One region of the Rahnella sp. 1L-D-7-B-C2 genome, then DNA from elsewhere that is predicted to be linked to it. Evidence: predicted binding sites of a transcription regulator. Region 1 holds the regulator's gene; each other region holds the start of a gene.
The links. The regulator CRP, encoded in region 1, controls carbon source genes, mostly activating them, when cyclic AMP is high. The targets are predictions, from matches to a motif close to ATGTGANNNNNNTCACAT.
Positions count from the first base shown of each region.

Region 2: AC0Z7K_RS15215 (glycoside-pentoside-hexuronide (GPH):cation symporter) is a predicted target of CRP. The motif match lies at 2,244-2,261, and genes of this name have one in related genera.
Region 3: msrB (peptide-methionine (R)-S-oxide reductase MsrB) is a predicted target of CRP. The motif match lies at 1,586-1,603, and genes of this name have one in related genera.

Region 1 covers NZ_JBXAVQ010000004.1:348,001-352,176, reverse strand. The annotation lists gene AC0Z7K_RS10040 (LysR substrate-binding domain-containing protein) at 1-886, shown strand, start outside; gene AC0Z7K_RS10035 (OsmC family protein) at 888-1,295, opposite strand; gene crp (cAMP-activated global transcriptional regulator CRP) at 1,658-2,290, shown strand; gene AC0Z7K_RS10025 (YccS/YhfK family putative transporter) at 2,352-4,176, shown strand, end outside.
Region 2 covers NZ_JBXAVQ010000008.1:194,127-198,302, forward strand. The annotation lists gene pdhR (pyruvate dehydrogenase complex transcriptional repressor PdhR) at 1-376, opposite strand, end outside; gene aroP (aromatic amino acid transporter AroP) at 805-2,175, shown strand; gene AC0Z7K_RS15215 (glycoside-pentoside-hexuronide (GPH):cation symporter) at 2,399-3,835, shown strand; gene AC0Z7K_RS15220 (glycoside hydrolase family 43 protein) at 3,828-4,176, shown strand, end outside.
Region 3 covers NZ_JBXAVQ010000016.1:826-5,001, forward strand. The annotation lists gene AC0Z7K_RS19570 (D-hexose-6-phosphate mutarotase) at 1-196, opposite strand, end outside; gene gapA (glyceraldehyde-3-phosphate dehydrogenase) at 379-1,377, opposite strand; gene msrB (peptide-methionine (R)-S-oxide reductase MsrB) at 1,727-2,140, shown strand; gene AC0Z7K_RS19585 (YeaC family protein) at 2,234-2,506, shown strand; gene pncA (bifunctional nicotinamidase/pyrazinamidase) at 2,578-3,207, opposite strand; gene ansA (asparaginase) at 3,216-4,176, opposite strand, start outside.

The DNA.
Region 1 (4,176 bases):
GCAACTGAAGGTTTTCCATCAGGTTATCCGCAGCGGCAGTATTCGCGGCGCGGCGCGGGCGATGAATCAGTCGCAACCGGCGGTGAGCAGAACGCTGCGCGAACTGGAGCAAACGCTCGATACAAAGCTTATCGTACGCGGTCATCAGGGCATGGCGCTGACCGAAACCGGCCGCGCGTTCGCCCAGCGGATGCAGTTCATCCTTGAAGAGCTGGAGCGCGCCGCCGAAGAAATCCAGCAGATTAATCAGTATTCACAAGGCTCGGTGGCGATCGGGTTTTCATCGCTGCTGGCACTGACGGTGTTCCCGGCGCTGAATGAGGAATTCAAAACGCAGTTTCCGCAGTCAAAATTGCTGATCAAAGAAGGGCAGCTGTCGGTGCTGCTTCCGGCGCTGCGCGAAGGGAAGCTGGACTTCGCCGTCGGTACCGCCGGGCCGGGATTTCCGCTGGAAGATCTGGTGCGCGAACCGCTGTTCACCGCGCCGTTCGGGATTATCGCCCGTCGCGGTCATCCGCTGGCCAATGCCACACGGCTGGAAGAATTGCAGGATGCGCGCTGGGTATTGCCGGAAACGGATATGGGTTACTACCAGCAGCTACAGCTGGCGGACGGTTTTTATCTGGCAGGAAGTGAAACGCCGGTGCGCACCGATTCGGTAGTGTGCGGGCTGAATATGGTATTGCAGTCGGATTATCTGACCGTCGTGGCGCGGGCGATGCGGGCGCCGTTCGGTTTGCAGGACCCGTTGTGCCTGCTGAAAATCGACACTCTGCCGCAGGCGGAATACTGTGTGCTCTATTCGCAAAAATCGCCGCTGACGTTTGCCGCGCGGCGGTTTTTGGATTTACTGCGCCATCAGTGCCAGTCGTATGACTGGTCGTGACCTATTCGGCTTCAATCACTTCAAAACTGTGGGTGATCGTCGCGGCTTTGCCCAGCATCAGAGAAACAGAACAATATTTCTCGGCAGAAAGGCTGACGGCGCGTTCGACGATCTTATCGGTCAGATCTTTGCCGGTGACGATAAAGTGCAGATTGATGTGCGTGAACAGACGCGGCGCTTCTTCGCGACGCTCTGAAGTCAATTTTACTTCACAATCCCGGACGTCATTGCGGCCTTTTTGCAAAATCGACACCACGTCGATCGCGCTGCAACCGCCCGCAGACATCAGTAACATTTCCATCGGGCTGGGGGCTTTATCGCCCGCATTGCCATCCATTAAAACCTGATGACCTGACGCGGATTCACCTAAAAACGTCAGACCTTCCACCCATTTTACGCGTGCGTGCATTTGCTTATCTCCCGGCGCTCTTAAGAATCAAATTTTCCCCCCAGACTACCCTTTCACCTAAAAACTGGCAACGTAACCCGATCGCCATCATGCTGAAGCGAGACAACACAAGACAGCATTGCAAACCTGTGTTACAAACAAAGCCGAAACATACTTTCCAGCAAATTGCGGTGACGGTTTTCGTGGTTTAAGAACAGAACCCAAGGTGATAACGGCAATATATAGCCGGTTTCACTCCGACATCCGCTTGCAGCATTTCTGGGGAGCTATATGCTGAAAGGGCGCATTAATATTCAGACGCCGTACAGGGAACTCTGAGCCCTGTGATTTTGGGCAGCGATAATAACAGAGGATAATAGCAAATGGTTCTCGGCAAGCCACAAACAGACCCGACTCTTGAATGGTTCCTGTCTCACTGTCATATACATAAGTATCCTTCTAAAAGTACGCTGATTCACCAAGGTGAAAAAGCCGAAACGCTTTACTACATCGTGAAAGGGTCGGTTGCCGTCCTGATTAAAGATGAAGAAGGCAAAGAGATGATACTTTCCTACCTTAACCAAGGTGACTTCATCGGCGAGCTGGGACTCTTCGAAGAAGGTCAGGAACGCAGTGCCTGGGTACGTGCTAAAACTGCCTGTGAAGTGGCTGAAATTTCTTATAAAAAATTCCGCCAGCTGATTCAGGTTAACCCGGACATTCTGATGCGCCTCTCCGCGCAGATGGCAAACCGTCTGCAAATGACGTCTGAGAAAGTCGGTAACCTCGCTTTCCTCGACGTAACGGGCCGTATCGCTCAAACCTTGCTGAATCTGGCCAAACAGCCAGATGCAATGACCCACCCGGACGGGATGCAGATTAAAATCACCCGCCAGGAAATCGGTCAGATCGTCGGTTGCTCCCGTGAAACCGTCGGCCGCATTCTTAAAATGCTGGAAGATCAGAGCCTGATCTCCGCACACGGTAAAACGATTGTCGTCTACGGCACACGTTAATCCCTCAAAAATAGGCGCGGCAGCTTACTGTCGCGCCTTTTTTATGGGCTAAGCTTCAGTTATGACGCTATGGCGAAGGCTGTTTTATCACCCCGAAGTGAATTACGCACTGCGCCAGACGCTGGTGTTATGTTTGCCGGTCGGCCTGTGCTGGCTGTTCGGTAATCTGCAAATGGGGTTGCTGTTCTCCCTCTGCCCCGCCTGTTGTAACGTCGCCGGTCTCGATACGCCGCACAAACGCTTCTTCAAACGTCTGATCATCGGTGGCTCGCTGTTTGCGGTGAGCAGTATTTTGCTGCAACTGATGCTGGAAAACTGGCACATCCCGCTACCGCTCATCATGCTCTCTCTCGCCTTACTGCTCGGCGTCACCGGTGAAATCAGCCCGCTGCACGCGCGTCTGTTGCCCGGCGCGCTGGTGGCGACCATCTTTACCCTGAGCATGGTCGGCATCAGGCCGATGTGGCAGGCACCCGCGCTGTTCGCCGCAGGCACGGCCTGGTACGGGCTGTTCAACTGGGCGTGGTTTCGTATCTCTAAAGAACAGCCGATGCGTGAAACCCTCAGCCAGCTGTATCTGCAACTGGCTGATTATTTCGAAGCCAAATACAGCTTGCTGACGCAGCATACTGATCCCGAAACCGCTTTACCGCCGCTGCTTGAGCGTCAGCAGCAGGTCATCGATCTTATCGCCCTGCTCTATCAGCAGTTGCACATGCTGCCGCAGCACGGACATCATCACCACAAACGGCTGTTCCAGCGTTTTCAGGTGGCGCTCGATTTACAAGAGCACATCACGGTCAGCCTGCATCAGCCGGAAGAAGTGCAAAAGCTGGTGGAAGAAAGCCATGCCGAGGCGGTGATCCGCCGCAATGCGCAGGTGATTTCCGCCAGGCTACGCGTGATTGCCGACGATATTCTTTATCACCGGCTTTCCGAACGTTTCACGATGGCGAACGAGCTGGCGGCGCTGGAAAAAATCGCCGCGCGCAACCCGGATAATCCGGTCGGCCAGTTTTGCTATTACCACTTCAGCCGCATTGCGCGCCTGTTGCGTACTCAGCGCCCGCTGTACCGCCGTGATCTGATGAACTCTCAGCCACGTCTGCCTTTCTGGCCAGCACTGAAAAGCTATCTGTCTTTCAAGTCCATCGCCCTGCGTAATGCCACGCGACTAGGCATCATTCTGGCCATCGGCAGCAGCCTCGGTCTGTTCTTCAATCTGCCAAAACCTTACTGGATTTTACTGACCATCATGCTGGTCAGCCAGAACGGCTATAACGCCACCCGCGTGAGGATCCAGCACCGTGCGCTCGGCACACTCGCCGGATTGCTGATCGCCGCCGGATTGCTGAAACTGGAGCTGCCGGAGGGCATCACGCTGTTCTGCATGCTGGTGATCACCCTGATGTCATACACGGTGCTGCGTAAAAACTACGGGCTGGCGATGGTCGGGATGACGGTCACGGCGGTCTACACCCTGCAACTGCTGGCGATGAATGGCGTACATTTCCTGGTGCCACGGCTGATCGATACGCTCATCGGCTGTGCACTGGCTTTCGGCGGCACCATCTGGCTGTGGCCGCAGTGGCAAAGCGGATTGTTGCGGCAAAATGCCCATCAGGCGCTGGAAACCGATCAGGAAGCGATCCGGTTACTCCTGCAAGATAATCCAGACGCCGTAAAACTGGCCTACGCCCGTATGCAGGTCAATCAGGCGCACAACAAGCTGTTCACCTCGCTGAATCAGGCGATGCAGGAACCGGGGTTTAACTCGCATTATCTGGCAGATATGCGTTTGTGGGTGACGCACAGTCAGTTCGTGGTAGAGCACATCAACGCGATGACCATTTTGGCGCGCGAGCATTACATGCTGCCGGAGGCTC
Region 2 (4,176 bases), on a different contig from region 1:
GCGCTAAATCTTCCTCTGTGCCTCTGAGTGCAGCGTAATAGGCAGCAATCCCTTCAAGGGCATGGCGTGTTTCAAGGAGATCGAATTGTGATTCAGGATGGTCAGCCAGTAACTCGGCCAGCGGATCACTCACGCTTTGCCACAAATTACTTTGCACGAAAGTGCCACCACCCTGACGACGCAGGAGCAGTCCCTTCCCTTCCAGGCTTTGGATCGCCTCTCTGAGAGAAGGTCGTGAAACATCAAACTGTTTGGCCAGTTCACGTTCTGGCGGAAGCTTTTCCCCGGGTCTCAAAGTGCCTTCGAGGATCAGGAACTCAAGTTGCTGCTCGATCACATCGGATAACTTAGGCTGGCGGATTTTGCTGTAAGCCATATCTGTGCTGTTCTCTGCGAGTAGCGACTCTGTAAGTTGCCGGAGTCAATTGGTAATACCAATTTAAAAAACGTGGCCGTAAAGTAACAAAGTATTCACCTTGTGTCCATATGGCTACCCAGTAAATGCGTCGACCTCGCACAATTTAACAACTTTTTAGCATTCTCCTTTTTTTCCACGCTTTAGATCACATTTTTACGATCCTGAGCAAATTTACCGTTAATTCGGTTATTTGTTATGCAGATGATGCATAAATCAGGTGCAAACTTTTTCGCATAACACTATTCTTGCCCGAACGGTAGATGATGCTGATTTTTAGGCACAATCCAGCCGTAAATAATTAAATACAAAAAGTGTAATTATCGCCTTACATTCTTTCTAACACGCAGAATGCTATGGGTTTTGCCCCAATGACAGAGGACAGGTAAATGGTTGATAAACAACATGGCGATGAGCTGAAGCGCGGTCTGAAAAACCGCCACATTCAGTTAATCGCGTTAGGTGGGGCAGTCGGAACAGGCCTGTTTCTGGGCAGCGCCTCCGTTATTCAGTCTGCGGGGCCGGGGATTATTCTTGGCTACGCTATTGCCGGGTTTATCGCATTCTTGATTATGCGCCAGCTCGGGGAAATGGTCGTTGCAGAGCCGGTCGCCGGTTCTTTCAGCCATTTCGCCTATAAATACTGGGGTGGCTTTGCCGGTTTTGCTTCTGGCTGGAACTACTGGGTGCTGTACGTGCTGGTGGCAATGGCAGAGCTGACCGCCGTCGGTAAATATATTCAATTCTGGTATCCGGAGATCCCAACCTGGGCTTCTGCGGCTGTGTTCTTCGTGCTGATCAACGCCATCAACCTGACCAACGTTAAAGTCTTTGGTGAGATGGAGTTCTGGTTTGCAATCATCAAGGTCGTCGCGGTAGTGGCCATGATCCTCTTCGGGGGCTGGTTGCTGTTCAGCGACACTGCTGGTCCGCAGGCGACAGTACGTAACCTCTGGGAGCAAGGTGGCTTCCTGCCCCATGGCATGACCGGGCTGGTAATGATGATGGCTATCATCATGTTCTCATTTGGGGGGCTGGAGCTGGTGGGTATCACCGCCGCAGAAGCCGATAACCCGGAGATAAGCATTCCTAAAGCCACCAATCAGGTTATTTACCGTATCCTGATTTTCTATGTGGGCTCACTGGCTGTCTTGCTTTCCCTGATGCCGTGGACCCGCGTAGGGCCGGACACCAGCCCGTTCGTTCTGATCTTCCATGATCTGGGTGATGCGCTGGTGGCAAACGCCCTCAACGTGGTGATCCTGACTGCTGCACTGTCGGTCTATAACAGCTGCGTGTACTGCAACAGCCGTATGCTGTTTGGTCTGGCTCAGCAAGGTAATGCACCAAAAGCACTGCTGAATGTCGACAAACGTGGTGTGCCGGTCGCCTCTATTATGGTCTCTGCGGCCACTACGGCGCTCTGTGTACTGATTAACTATCTGATGCCGGGCGAAGCTTTCGGGCTGCTGATGGCGCTGGTGGTTTCTGCACTGGTCATCAACTGGGCGATGATAAGCCTCGCGCACATGAAATTCCGTCAGGCGATGCGCCGCGAAGGGATCGATACCAAGTTCAAGGCGTTGCTGTATCCGGTGGGTAACTATATTTGCTTGCTGTTCATGGCAGCGATTCTGGTGATTATGGCGATCACACCAGGCATGGCCATTTCCGTATGGCTTATCCCTGTCTGGCTGGTGATTCTGGGCCTCGGGTACTGGGTCAAAAATCAGCAAAGCGGAAAGTCCGTTAAAGCCTGAAATTAAGTCAGAGTTGTTAAAGGCTTAAACTCTTAAGCGCCCCGGTCCGATTTCCTGGCCGGGGCGCTTTGTTATCTGGGTCACACTTTGCCCAGCATGACTAAAACGTCCATCTTCATGACTCTTACCTCCTGACTCCTCAGCCCCTACCGCGCCAATACTCTTTACTAACAAACAGTTTCGTAACATCACTCTTTTTAACCAATAGCCGGAGAGAACATCCATGAAGGAAGGCGCGCTGTCATTCAAAGAGAAAGTGGCGTACGGCATGGGGGACGCGGGATGCAACATGATTGGCGGCGCCATCATGCTGTTTCTTAATTACTTTTATACCGACGTTTTCGGCCTTGCCCCGGCGCTGGTCGGTGTATTACTGCTGTCGGTGCGTGTGATCGACGCCGTCACTGACCCGATCATGGGCGCGATTGCCGACCGTACGACTACCCGCTGGGGTCGGTTCCGCCCCTATTTGTTATGGATATCGGTGCCTTACGTCCTGTTCAGCGTGCTGATGTTCACGACGCCGGAGTGGACCTACAACAGCAAGGTTATCTATGCCTTTGTCACCTACTTCCTGATGTCACTAACCTACACGGCTATTAACATCCCTTACTGCTCGCTGGGCGGCGTTATCACAGCGGATCCGCACGAACGTGTCGCCTGCCAGTCTTATCGCTTCTTTATGGTGGGGATCGCGACGCTGATCTTGTCTTCTACATTACTGCCAATGGCCGACTGGTTTGGCGGTGCGGACAAAGCCAAGGGCTACCAGATGTCGATGGGCGTGATGGCGATCATTGCGCTGTTCATGTTCCTGTTCTGTTTCAGCTTCGTGAAAGAACGTATCCAGCCTGCGGTGCCGTCTAAACATGCGCTGAAATCTGACCTGAAAGACATCTGGAAAAACGACCAGTGGGTGCGCATTCTGCTGCTGACCTTCTGCAACGTCTGCCCGGGCTTTATCCGTATGGCGGCAACGATGTATTACGTCACCTGGGTGATGGAGAAATCTACCTCGTTCGCCAGCATGTTCATCAGCCTCGGCGTGGTGGGCATGATGATTGGCAGCGCGCTGGCGAAGCCGCTGACCGATAAATTCTGTAAACTTAAAGTGTTCTTCTGGGCCAACATTATCCTGACCATTTTCTCCTGCGGCTTCTATTTCCTTGATCCGCATGCCACGACGCTGATTCTGGTCGCCTACTTCGTCCTGAACATCATGCATCAGCTTCCTTCTCCGCTGCACTGGTCATTAATGGCCGACGTGGATGACTACGGCGAATGGAAAACCGGCAAACGCATCACCGGCATCAGCTTCTCCGGTAATCTGTTCTTCCTGAAATGCGGTCTCGCCGTGGCAGGGGCAATGGTTGGCTTCCTGCTTTCTGGCTATGGCTACGACGCCGGCGCGGCGCGCCAGAGTGATCACGCCATCAACGGGATTGTATTGTTATTCACGGTTATCCCCGGCATTGGCTATCTCATCACCGCAGGCGTTGTACGCTTACTGAAAGTCGACCGGGAAATGATGCGCACCATCCAGTCAGATCTGGAAATCCGCCGCCGCAATTACCGCGAGCTGAATGAATACCACGACACGAAAAATGCACCTGACGCGGGCACCCTCCCGCTTCACAGCAAGGAGCTAAAACATGAGTAATTACCCAAACCCGCTCATCGAACAACGTGCTGATCCGCATATCTGGCTGGACAACGATGGGTATTATTATTTTATCGCCTCGGTGCCGGAATATGACCGGCTGGAAATCCGCCGCTCAAAAACGCTGACCGGTCTTGCTGATACGCCGGTAAAAATCGTCTGGCACAAACCCGACAGCGGCCCGATGAGCGCACTTATCTGGGCACCGGAGCTGCATTTCATCGACGGAAAATGGGTGATTTACTACGCTGCCGCGCCGTCGCAGGAGATTAAGGACGGACTGTTTCAGCACCGTATGTATGCGCTGGTGTGTGAAGATGCCGATCCGCTAAGGGGAAAAT
Region 3 (4,176 bases), on a different contig from region 1:
CGCTGGCGCTGCTCATCCATAAAACAGGTTCCTCGCCTTCAGGCTGCCATGTCAACAGATGCGCGCCCTGTAAGGCAACGGCTGCACGAACTTTAGGATGAGAAACCACAATCACCGGGAGTTCATCTTTTTGACGCTGGCTGATGGTGGTTGAGATTTGGTTTACAACGGGTAGGGAAAAGAGTTGCTCGATCATTATCTGGTGTCCTGTTGATTTTATATCGGGTAGATAAATAATTACGATGATAAGAACCAAGACTACAGATGAACCAAAGCTTTAAGATTGATCGCACTCATGTGCCTGATAAAAAAGTGCATCTGACAGAAAGCAAAAGGGCGACTCGCGTCGCCCTTTAATCAGTTCATCAACATTGCCAATTACTTGGAAACGTGAGAAATCAGATCCAATACTTTGTTAGAGTAGCCAGTTTCGTTGTCGTACCAGGAAACCAGTTTCACAAAGTTGTCGTTCAGAGCGATACCTGCTTTAGCATCAAATACTGAAGTCAGTTTTTCGCCGTTGAAGTCGGTAGATACGACGTCGTCTTCGGTGTAACCCAGAACGCCTTTCAGATCGCCTGCTTCAGAAGCTGCTTTGATTACTGCGCAGATTTCTTTGTAGGTTGCTGGTTTTTCCAGACGTGCAGTCAGGTCAACAACGGAAACGTTAGGGGTAGGAACGCGGAACGCCATACCAGTCAGTTTACCGTTCAGAGCTGGGATTACTTTACCCACTGCTTTAGCGGCACCGGTAGAAGAAGGGATGATGTTCTGGGATGCGCCGCGGCCGCCGCGCCAGTCTTTGTGAGACGGGCCATCGACAGTTTTCTGAGTAGCGGTAGTTGCATGAACAGTGGTCATCAGCGCTTCAACGATACCGAAGTTGTCGTTGATCACTTTTGCCAGTGGTGCCAGGCAGTTAGTGGTGCAAGAAGCGTTAGAAACGATTTCCTGGCCAGCGTATTCTTTATGGTTCACACCCATAACGAACATAGGGGTGTCATCTTTAGATGGACCAGTCAGAACAACTTTCTTAGCGCCAGCAGTGATGTGCTTACGTGCAGTCGCGTCGTCCAGGAACAGGCCAGTTGCTTCAGCAACAACATCAACGTTAACTTCATTCCATTTCAGGTTAGCTGGATCACGCTCAGCGGTAACACGGATGGTTTTGCCGTTAACAACCAGGTGACCGTCTTTCACTTCTACGGTACCGTTGAAACGACCATGAGTTGAGTCGTACTTCAGCATGTATGCCATGTATTCTGCGTCTAACAGATCGTTGATTGCTACGATCTCGATGTCAGAACGTTCTTGAGCAGCACGGAAAACAATGCGACCGATACGGCCAAAACCGTTGATACCTACTTTGATAGTCATATATTCCACCAGCTATTTTTTTAGTGAATAAAAGGTTGGTTGTAAAATTACAAAAACCTTGCTGAGCGTCAAGCGGAATCGTGTCAATTATTGCTGTAAGTCAAAGGGACGACCTACTTTTGTTCGCTAATTGCACGTTCCGTTTTTTTAATCGGCTCACAACCACATGGGGGCGAAAAACAGAATATAAAGAGTCGGAACATCAGGAGTGTGATCGCCATCACAAGTTGGAGCTGGCTAACGCTGATGCCCTACAGTTTAGGACAAAACAGACAGATTCGTTGTTAATTTTTTGTTATTATAAACTGTTATTTTAGTTGATTTTTCTATTCGTCAGAGAACGAAAATTATGAGCAATGAACCTGAATCCTCTTCCTCACTCGAACAACTTACTGAAATTCAACGTCATGTGACGCAGGAGCACGGTACTGAACCTCCGTACACGGGCAAACTGTTGCATAACAGACGTGAAGGTATTTACCACTGCCTGGTTTGCAACGCGCGCTTGTTCTACTCAGATACCAAATACGATTCCGGATGCGGCTGGCCCAGCTTCTATCAGCCAGTGCATCATTATGCGATCAAATACCTGACGGATAACACCCATGGCATGGCGCGTGTGGAAATTCGTTGTTCTAATTGCGAAGCGCATTTAGGTCACGTTTTTCCGGATGGTCCGCAGCCAACCGGTGAGCGTTATTGCGTGAATTCTGCATCGATGAGTTTTATCGATGGCGAAAATGGCAATAAAACTGCAGGCTAAATGCAGCAGCTGTAGTGCGTAATTTTACCGACAAAATCGATTCAGCAATTATTCAAAACACCTTGAATAATTGCTGCGAGCAAGGGGTAGCAGATGGAAATTAACCAACTCATTGATGTGATGACGCCGGAAATCTATGCGCGTCTGGCACTGGCAGTAGAACTGGGCAAATGGCCCGACGGCGTTGCACTGACCCCGGAACAAAAAGAACATAGCCTGCAGGCGGTGATGTTGTACCAGTCGCGTCATAACGTTGATGCTCAACATATGAGCATTGGCACCGACGGACAAATCGTCACCAAAAGTAAGCAGGAACTGAAGCAGCAGTTTGTGCAAGAGACACTGATCCGGCTAAGACCGGAGTGATCTTCGGTTTTCGTTACCTATGAAAAAGGCGCTCAATAGCGCCTTTTTTAACATTAAAAATCAGTGATGACTTACCCCAACACTGCTGCTGAGGTACTCACTTTCGCGCCCGCCAGTTGCATCGCCTTTATGGCTTCATCACTGTCCTGCGGTGCCAGATTCACGCCACGACAGCCGTCGGTGAGCAGGGTAACTTTATATCCCTGCGCCAGCGCGTCGAGTACGGTGAATTTCACACAGTAATCCGTCGCGAGACCCATGACGTAGAGATGGGTGATCTTAGCGGCTTTCAGCCAGTCATTGAGCATGGTAGCGGCAAGATGCCCGTTGTCATAAAACGCGCTGTAGCTGTCGATATCCATATTCGTGCCTTTTTGCACCACGAAATCCAGACGTTTTGTTTCCAACGCCGGATGAAACTCGGCGCCGGGTTCATTCTGCACGCAGTGCACCGGCCACCAGACCTGCTGCAGTCCGTTCAGCTCGCCGACGGTCCAGGCTTCAGTATGGGAATTTGCCGCAAAGCTGCGATGTTTGGCGGGGTGCCAGTCCTGTGACGCCACGACGGCGACATCCTTTTTCTTACACCACGCCATCATTTGATTAGCGATCGTAATCGTGGCGTCACCCTCAGCGACGGCTAGCGCGCCGCCCTGACAAAAATCATTTTGCAGATCGACCAGCAACAATGCAGATTTCATATTGACCCTTATTCGGTGAGCTCGCCGCGCAGGTTTTTCTGCATCAGTTCGCGGATTTCTTCCGGCGTGTGCGATTGGCTAAGCAGATAATGCAGCTTTGTCAGCGCGGCCTCGACGGTCATATCAAAACCGCTGATCACGCCGGAATGCGCCAGCGCGTTGCCGGTGGCATATCCGCCCATGTTCACGCGCCCCGAAATACATTGCGTCAGGTTTACCACCACAATGCCACGCTCAGACGCGTCTTTCAGCACTTTCAGCAAATCCCCTTTTTGCGGTGCGTTGCCGACGCCGTAAGAGCGCAGGATCAACGCTTTCACCGGCTGCATCAGGAAGTTCTGTACTACTTCGGCGGAAATCCCCGGATAAATCGTCACCACGCCAATCGGCTGTGGCGTGATGTTATGCACGATGAGTCTGGCGGCAGGGTCGACAGTCAATGACGGCGTGGAAAGGCGGCGGATGTGGATCCCGGCTTCCAGCAGCGGCGTCAGGTTCGGCGAGGCGAATGCATCGAAACCGTCGGCATGCGCTTTGGTGCTGCGGTTGCCGCGATAAAGACGATTGTTGAAGAACAGGGTGACTTCGTTAACCGGATGGTTGGCCGCGATGTACAGCGAATTAAGCAGGTTAATTTGGCCGTCGGAACGCAAAGCCTCAAGGGGAATTTGTGACCCTGTCACTATTACCGGCTTGCTCAGGTTTTCCAGCATGAAAGACAGCGCGGAAGCAGTGAACGCCATAGTGTCGGTGCCGTGCAGGATGACAAAACCGTCGTAATCTTCGTAATGCGCCTGAATATCGTCGGCGATGTGCTGCCAGTCTTCCGGCGTCATGTCGGAGGAATCCATCAGCGGTGCGTATTCCTGAATGGTGAATTCTGGCATTTCCGGGCGATGGAATTCAGGCATCAGCGCCAGCTGGCGCTGCAGGTGGCCGGAAACCGGAATGTAACCTTGTTCGGAACGC